DNA from 2 places in the Rossellomorea yichunensis genome. Region 1 is predicted to be linked to the other one. Evidence: predicted binding sites of a transcription regulator. Region 1 holds the regulator's gene; the other holds the start of a gene.
The links. Region 1 encodes LexA, which represses DNA repair genes until DNA is damaged. Its sites were predicted from a motif close to CGAACATATGTTCG; they were not measured.
Positions count from the first base shown of each region.

Region 2: a site for LexA is predicted at 2,431-2,444, ahead of uvrB (excinuclease ABC subunit UvrB). Genes of this name have one in related genera too.

Region 1 is NZ_JAVYAD010000001.1:746,412-750,817, forward strand. It holds gene RSX31_RS03675 (MerR family transcriptional regulator) at 87-503, shown strand; gene glnA (type I glutamate--ammonia ligase) at 541-1,875, shown strand; gene lexA (transcriptional repressor LexA) at 1,993-2,613, opposite strand; gene yneA (cell division suppressor protein YneA) at 2,771-3,097, shown strand; gene RSX31_RS03695 (YneB family resolvase-like protein) at 3,109-3,759, shown strand; gene RSX31_RS03700 (DUF896 domain-containing protein) at 3,865-4,098, shown strand; gene tkt (transketolase) at 4,284-4,406, shown strand, end outside.
Region 2 is NZ_JAVYAD010000005.1:327,740-332,145, reverse strand. It holds gene RSX31_RS15545 (N-acetylmuramoyl-L-alanine amidase) at 1-1,944, opposite strand, end outside; gene uvrB (excinuclease ABC subunit UvrB) at 2,567-4,406, shown strand, end outside.

The DNA.
Region 1 (4,406 bases):
ATGTAAGAAAATCTAACATTTCATTGACAGAACTCCTTACATTACATATAATAAGGTCAAGAAGGAAAACAAAAGGAGGAATCAGGATGAGCGGTAGTGAAATTCGTCGAACGATGGCATTATTCCCAATTAGTATTGTCATGCAGCTCACGGACCTAACAGCTCGTCAGATTCGATACTATGAAGAGCACCAATTGATCAGCCCTGCACGTACTGAGGGGAATCGCAGGCTCTTTTCCTTGAATGACATTGATAAGTTATTAGAAGTAAAGGATCTGTTAGATCAAGGCATCAACATGGCTGGGATTAAGAAGATATATGCGGTATCCAGTCATAATGAAAGTAAAGTAGTATCTGACGTAAGCAATGAAAAGGAAGAAAAAGCACGACAGGATCTATCCGATGACGAGTTGCGTAAATTACTTCGAAATGAATTGATGCATTCCGGTCGATTTACTAAAGCATCTTTGCGTCAAGGTGACATGTCTCGCTTTTTTCATTAAATAAAACCTTTAATAAACTTGAGGAGGAAACACGTAAATGGCAAAGTATACTCGAGAAGATGTTTTAAGATTAGCGAATGAAGAAGGTGTAAAGTTCATCCGACTGCAATTCACTGACATTCTGGGGACGATTAAGAACGTAGAAATCCCTCTTAGTCAGCTTGAGAAGGCACTAGATAACAAGATGATGTTTGACGGTTCTTCAATTGAAGGGTTTGTTCGAATTGAAGAATCAGATATGTACCTATTCCCTGATTTAGACACTTGGTTAGTATTCCCATGGACAGCTGAAAAAGGAAAAGTAGCCCGACTGATCTGTGATATCTACAATCCAGATGGCACTCCATTCGAAGGAGATCCGCGTAACAATTTAAAGCGCATCTTAAGTCAAATGGAAGAGCTAGGGTTTACTGACTTCAATCTTGGACCTGAGCCAGAATTCTTCCTCTTTAAATTAGACGTAAATGGTGAGCCGACATTAGAATTGAACGATAACGGTGGCTACTTCGATTTAGCTCCTACAGATTTAGGGGAGAACTGCCGTCGGGATATCGCATTAGAACTAGAAGAAATGGGCTTTGAAATCGAAGCATCACACCACGAAGTTGCACCTGGTCAACATGAGATCGACTTTAAATATGCAAGTGCATTAAGAGCATGTGATGATATCCAAACATTTAAACTAGTGGTTAAAACGATTGCACGCAAGCATGGATTACACGCAACATTCATGCCTAAGCCTCTATTTGGTGTAAATGGATCGGGAATGCACTGTAACATGTCCCTATTCAAAAATGGGGAAAACTCTTTCTTCGATGAAAAGGGAGATCTGCAATTAAGCGATACAGCTCGTCAATTCCTTGCAGGTATCATTAAACATGCAACTGACTTTACAGCGATCACTAACCCGACTGTAAACTCATACAAGCGTTTAGTACCTGGATATGAAGCACCTTGTTATGTTGCATGGTCTGCTCGTAACCGCAGCCCATTAATCCGTATCCCTGCTTCTCGTGGATTAAGCACACGTGTTGAGGTCCGTAGTGTTGACCCGGCCGCAAACCCATACTTGGCGATGGCTGTATTACTGGCTGCTGGATTGGATGGAATCAAGAATAACCTTCCAGCTCCTAAGCCAATCGACCGCAACATTTATGTTATGGATAAAAAAGAGCGTGAAGAAGCGGGAATCGTAGATCTTCCAGCAACTTTACACGCTGCATTAGAAAACCTTAAAACAAATGAAGTAATCGTTAAATCCCTTGGAGAACACATCTTCGAACACTTCGTTGAAGCGAAAGAAATCGAATGGGATATGTTCCGTACACAAGTACACCCATGGGAGCGCGAGCAATACATTCAAATGTATTAATCCTAAAAAAGTGTATTTTATTCAAAAGGAGTGGAGGCAGCATAAATGCTGCCTCCACTCGTTTTTTAGGCCATCAAAAATATAAGCCGCTATGTATACATAGCGGCTTATTACATATTAATGTACTTGACGATAAACTCCGACAACTTTTCCTAAAATGGATACATTTCGTAAAATGATCGGAGCCATGGTTGAATTCTCTGGTTGTAATCGGACATAGTCCTTTTCTTTAAAGAAGCGTTTTACAGTCGCTTCATCTTCCTCAGTCATCGCTACGACGATATCTCCATTGTTCGCTGTTTGTTGCTGACGCACGATAACAAAATCCCCATCCAAGATCCCGGCCTCTATCATACTGTCACCCATGATTTCCAGCATGAAGACCTGTTCATCCGAAGGTGCCATACGCTCAGGCAGTGGGAAGAATTCCTCGACATTCTCAACAGCCGTGATGGGTTGACCGGCTGTAACCTTACCGATTAAAGGAACGTTAACAACCCGCTGACGCGGTATCGTATCCTCTTCAAGATTTAAGATTTCGATGGCTCTTGGTTTAGTGGGATCTCTACGAATAAGACCTTTACTCTCTAACCTGGCCAGATGTCCGTGTACGGTGGAACTAGAAGCAAGACCAACGGCTTCCCCGATTTCCCGTACGGAAGGTGGGTACCCTTTTTCTCTTACTGCAATTTTAATATATTCTAGTATGTCCTGCTGTCTTTTAGACAATTTTGTCATGTTCACGCACCTCTATTATAGATCTTATGTTCCCATTATAGCATGTCTTTCCAGCCGATACAAACATAAGTTCGAATTTCTGTTGACACCAAACGAATGTTCGTATTACAATGAATATAACAAAAACAGAACAAACATTCGTATGGAGGTATTTTTTATGTTAACACACATTTGGAATCGTTTCTCTTACATTATTATATTATTTATTTTAGCGCTTTTATCTGCAGCCTATTTGCTAGTGGTCATGGCAAACCAGCCGTCATATCAAAGCATCACCGTTCAGGATGGAGACACACTATGGACTATTGCCAAACAGTACAATGAAGAATATTCTATGACGGTGGAAGAATTTATCGCTTGGGTCGGAGAGGAAAATAATCTCACATCATTCTCAATCAAACCCGGTGAATCACTTGTGTTACCTATAGAAAATCCAACATTATCCACCCATTCAGACTATGAATTGGTAATGAACGAAGAATAGAGGGATAGAAGATGAAGGCAGTAATTTACTGCAGAGTCAGTACAAAGAAAGACACGCAGGAAACATCCTTGGAACGTCAAGAAGAGGAATTAGTGAAATTAGCACAAGAACACCAATACGAAGTGGTTGCTATCATAAAAGATCAAGCAAGCGGTTTTGAGTTGGATCGCCCTGGTGTTCTTGAACTTCTTGATTTGATTAAAGAGGAGTCGATTGAGGCTGTTCTCATACAGGACGAAACAAGAATTGGTAGAGGGAATGCCAAAATTGCTCTTATTCATTGTTTATTAAAAGAGGAAGTCAAGATCATCAGTCAAACACATAGTGGGGAGCTTCACTTATCTGAATCAGATTCTATGGTGATTAATATTGTAAGTATGGTTGAGGAGTATCAAAGGAAACTCCATAATTTAAAAATCAGACGAGGTATGAAAAGGGCAGTGGAAAATGGTTTTCAACCTCATAAAAATCTAAAAAATAAAGGGAATGCAGATGGAAGAGAGCGGATTGAAGTACCCGTTGAGGAAATTGTCAGGTTAAGAAAGAACGAACTGACATTTGCTGAAATTGCAGCCACTTTAAGAGGGTTTGGGTATAATGTCTCCAAAGCTACCGTACATAGGCGTTTCAAAGAATATATGTCTTCATTGGAAAATGCGTAACTCTTGTTTTATCTCCTTTAATCTAGTAACATGACGATAGAATTAAGCTTTACTATTGGTTGTGTATTAGATTTTGCTTACTATGCAATAAAGGAGTTTTTATAGATGCTTTCAAAAACAAAAATGAATCGAATCAATGAACTTGCCAAGAAGTCCAAGAGTAGCGGACTAACCGAACAAGAAGCAAAAGAGCAGTCCAAGTTGAGAAAAGAATACCTGGAAACGTTTCGTCAATCGATGAAAGGGACCATTGAAAATACAAGAATATTTGATCCGGAAGGTAATGAAGTGACGCCTAAGAAGATTCAGGATATACAGACTAAGAAGAAAATGAACTAAATGAATGAACTGCCAGGTCCATATTATATGGACCTGGCAGTTTTTTTCATCTTCACCCCTTATGAAATCATAAGGTTTTTTATTTTCAACGATCATAAAGTCATGTTATCATTCAAGATAGTTGTATAAACTATCAAAGAAGATTAATATTAATAAGGTACATTAAAAGGAAGGATGTCTGACATATGTTTGATAACACAGATCAGTTAGCAATTAATACAATCCGTACATTATCTATCGATGCAATTGAAAAAGCAGGTTCTGGCCACCCCGGAATGCCTATGGGAGCAGCTCCGATGGCGTATGCT
Region 2 (4,406 bases), on a different contig from region 1:
GTTTAAGTGAATAAGATAGAATTCATCATTCCCCCAGACGATTTTATGAGTCGTCTCTGGGTTGTACGTGTAAACAGGTGCACTGTAGTAGCTTCCTTTTACTTTCTCGGTTGCTACATACTTTTGATCAGAAGTAAGCGTGTACTGAAGAGGAGACATTCCTCTTACCGGGATGCCATCAGGAAAAGCTTCTTCTTCTGGATAGGCCAGTCCATAAACAGGGATGCCCGAAGTTCCTTCCTTAGGTGTGATCACAATGCCTGATCCTTTTGTTGTATTCGTTCCTTTAGGGTTATAAAACCACGCTTTTTGTCCTGCGTACCAAATCGCTGTCCAGTCATCTTGTTTTTCTGCCTTGTAAAAGGTTTGCCCTGTAACCGCCTTGTTGCCCCAATTGGACGCATCGAGTGGGTGGGCGTTCGGTAGGGCAGCGTCTTTGATTAACGGAGCATCAAAGCTTGGAGCTGTATACAAATACACAAAATTTGCCGATTGTTCAGGTACAGGTTCTCCTGATGGAGTCTGAAGGATCGGTTTGTTTGTTTTGAAATTCGGTCGGATTTGGACGATGCCTTTTTGTCCTTTTCCTGACTCCAGGGGAGCTCCAAGGATTTGCATATAATGTGCCCAATCCCAGAATGGACCTGGATCCCAGTGCATAGCAGGTTGTCTTGCAGCTGTCGTCCCGGGTATCTCATCATGGGCAATGATATGATCGCGGTCCAATGGAATATTGAACTTTTTAGAAAGATGCTTTACTAATCGGGCTGATGCATGATACAGCTGTTCGTTATACCAGGCTGCCCCTTCAATGGCGATACCTTCGTGCTCGATACCAATGCTCTTGGAGTTGAAATACCAGTTGCCAGCATGCCAGGCTACATCTTTATTGTCCACCATTTGGGTGATATCACCGTCGGAAGAACGGATCACATAATGAGCGGAAGCTTGAGTCCATTCCCGCTGGAACACAGTTTTGGTTAAGTCATAGCTGATTTCTGTGTCGTGGAGGACGATGTACTTGATTTCCTGATTGTCATGTGGACGGTTTGCAATGTCGTAATTGCCGTATGAAGTTTCATAGTAGGTCCCGCCACCCCAGTCAATTTTCTTGTAAGCTGCCGGAACGTAATGACATGCGAGGCCATTCGGACAATCGGCTTCGGATTCTTCAGTGTCCATTTTTAAGTTTAATGATTGGAATGATTCTTTATTCGGTTTGGTTTGTTTTGCGGCTAAAGTTAAGGAGGAGCCATCCTCTGTTTGTTTAGTTACTCCAGCGTTGATTGTCTCGTATACACGGTCCGCAAAGTCCTTTGCTCCCGTATAGTCGGATGAACCGCTGTATTTAGCGACTGCCCCGTACCATTCATTTACATCAGAAGGTGTCCCTCCAGCGGTATCTTTGGCATACTGTGCCAGAATTGCTGCAGCACCGCGGATATTTTGCTTCTTATTTTCTTTTAACGTTTCTGGTTGAAGAGAGAGTAGTTCAGCTGCGGTATTCAGAGTGTGAAGTTTTGAATCATTGATGTCTAATGTAGATTCTATTTTCAGGGCTGAATTTTCCAACGGTTGAGTGTCTGCGTCCTCTTTACCGGATAAAAACATATGAGCGGGTTCATCGCTGTGGGTATCTTCTAAACTATCAGTATTAACATCCGTAAGATGCATCAATCCGTAGCCTCCGGAAGCACTTGGCTTTCCGTTATGATGCTCCCACAGTGATACGTTATAACCCACTGCAAGTAGAATTTCAACAGGGACATTGAATTCCCGCGCTGCTTGTTGGAACGCCTTTTGCAACTCGAGTGAATCGACAACTTCAGCTTGTGCCACTCCATGAGAGGCGATCGATGGTGACATCGGGGTGATTGTGGAACTCAGCAGGAATCCAGTTAAACTAAGGGAACCGGCGACTTGTAGCCATTTAGATTTTTTCATACATTCCTCCTAAACAATATGTATTTTTTTGTAGAACTTATAAGAAAGCTTATTGGAAATAAGACAGAATAGTCAATCAATTATTAGATATATGCCTAGATGAATAATTGGGTCGGGAAAAGCTTAATGAGGTGATAGAAATCATTTCAGATAGAAATGTCTTAATTGTGGATAAATAAAGAATAGTGTGAATAAGTAAGGGGGTGGACATGTTATTCACAAATTGAATCCGCATTCATCAACATTGTGCACAAGAAATTTGACGAATTGTGAATAAGTTTAGGGATTTTCCACAACGGATATCGACTTATACACATAGTTGTGCACAGGGTGTGTATAGAAATGCTCGGATTATGTCGAAAATTTCTTATATGCTCCTTGCTCCCTCCCGTAAAATGTCGAAATCATGATTCAAGCCTCTAAACGTTTTCTTCTTCAAAAGTTATCCACAAGCAGGATGATGTGAACTATACAAAAATAAAAAAACGAACTTTTGTTCGCTTATTGTTGGTTAATACTGTAGGAAATGTGGTAGAATGTGTATAGAAGAATGGACAGTGTTTAAGATGGATATAAGTAGGTAAATACAAGGTAGCAGTCCTTTATAATAGGAGGTTTCACGGTGAAAGATCAATTCGAGCTCAAGTCTAAATATAAACCAGAGGGAGATCAGCCCCTGGCAATTGAAAAATTAGTTCAAGGCATAAATGAAGGGAAACGTCATCAAACCTTACTTGGAGCTACAGGGACAGGAAAGACATTCACTGTCTCCAATGTGATCAAGCAGGTTGAAAAGCCGACCCTCATCATTGCTCATAATAAAACATTGGCGGGGCAGCTCTACAGTGAATTTAAAGAGTTTTTCCCTGATAACGCCGTTGAATATTTTGTCAGTTACTATGACTATTATCAGCCGGAGGCATACGTTCCTCAGACGGATACGTTTATCGAGAAGGATGCAAGCATCAATGATGAAATCGATAAACTCAGACACTCCGCCACATCTTCCTTGTTTGAGCGAAAAGATGTCATCATCATTGCCAGCGTATCCTGTATTTACGGTTTAGGTAACCCGGAGGAATACCGGGAGCTCGTTCTTTCCCTGCGTACAGGAATGGAAATCGAACGAAATCAATTGCTGCGTAAGCTTGTGGATATCCAATATGAACGAAACGACATCGATTTTCAGCGTGGAACTTTCCGTGTGCGAGGCGACGTAGTGGAAATTTTCCCGGCTTCCCGGGATGAACACTGTATGCGTGTAGAGTTTTTCGGAGATGAAATTGACCGGATTCGTGAAGTGGATGCCCTGACAGGTGAAATCATGGGCGAACGAGACCATATCGCGATTTTCCCGGCTTCCCACTTCGTAACCCGTGAAGAAAAATTGCAGGTAGCCATCAAAAATATTGAAAAAGAACTTGAAGAGCAATTAGTCATCATGAAAGAAGAAAATAAACTGCTCGAGGCTCAGCGTCTGGAGCAGCGGACACGTTATGATCTAGAAATGATGAGGGAGATGGGCTTTTGCTCGGGGATTGAAAACTACTCCCGTCACCTGACACTAAGGCCGTCAGGATCGACTCCGTATACTCTTCTGGACTATTTTCCAGACGATTTCTTAATTGTGGTCGACGAGTCCCATGTGACGTTACCTCAAATCAGGGGGATGTTTAACGGGGACCAGGCCCGTAAAAAGGTGCTTGTGGATCACGGCTTCCGTCTGCCTTCAGCCATGGACAATCGTCCCCTGCGCTTTGAAGAGTTTGAGAAGAAAACCCAGCAGCTCCTCTATGTTTCGGCAACTCCAGGACCATATGAGTTGGAGCATAGTCCTGAGATGGTCGAGCAGATCATTCGTCCAACAGGACTGCTGGATCCGATCATCGAAGTACGTCCCATCGAAGGACAAATCGATGACCTTCTGGGTGAAATCAACGAACGTATCGAGAAAAATGAACGTGTCCTTGTGACTACCCTTACGAAGAAAATGTCTGAGGATCTCTCGGCATACTTAAAGGAAATGGGTATTAAAGTTCAATATCTGCATTCAGAAATCAAAACCTTGGAACGGATTGAAATTATTCGCGACCTCCGTTTAGGTAAATATGATGTATTAGTGGGAATCAACCTGCTCCGTGAAGGATTGGACATTCCCGAAGTATCGCTCGTCACCATATTGGATGCCGATAAGGAAGGGTTCCTGCGTTCTGAACGTTCCCTTATCCAGACGATTGGCCGTGCAGCTCGTAATAGTAACGGTAAGGTCATCATGTACGCGGACAAAATTACCGACTCTATGCAAAAAGCACTGGATGAAACAGAACGTCGTCGGACGATACAGGAAGAATATAATGAAAAACACGGCGTTACCCCGACGACCATACAAAAAGAAATCCGTGATGTCATCAGGGCAACTCATGCCGCAGAAGAAGCAGGGGTTTATGAAGGAGAACAGACAA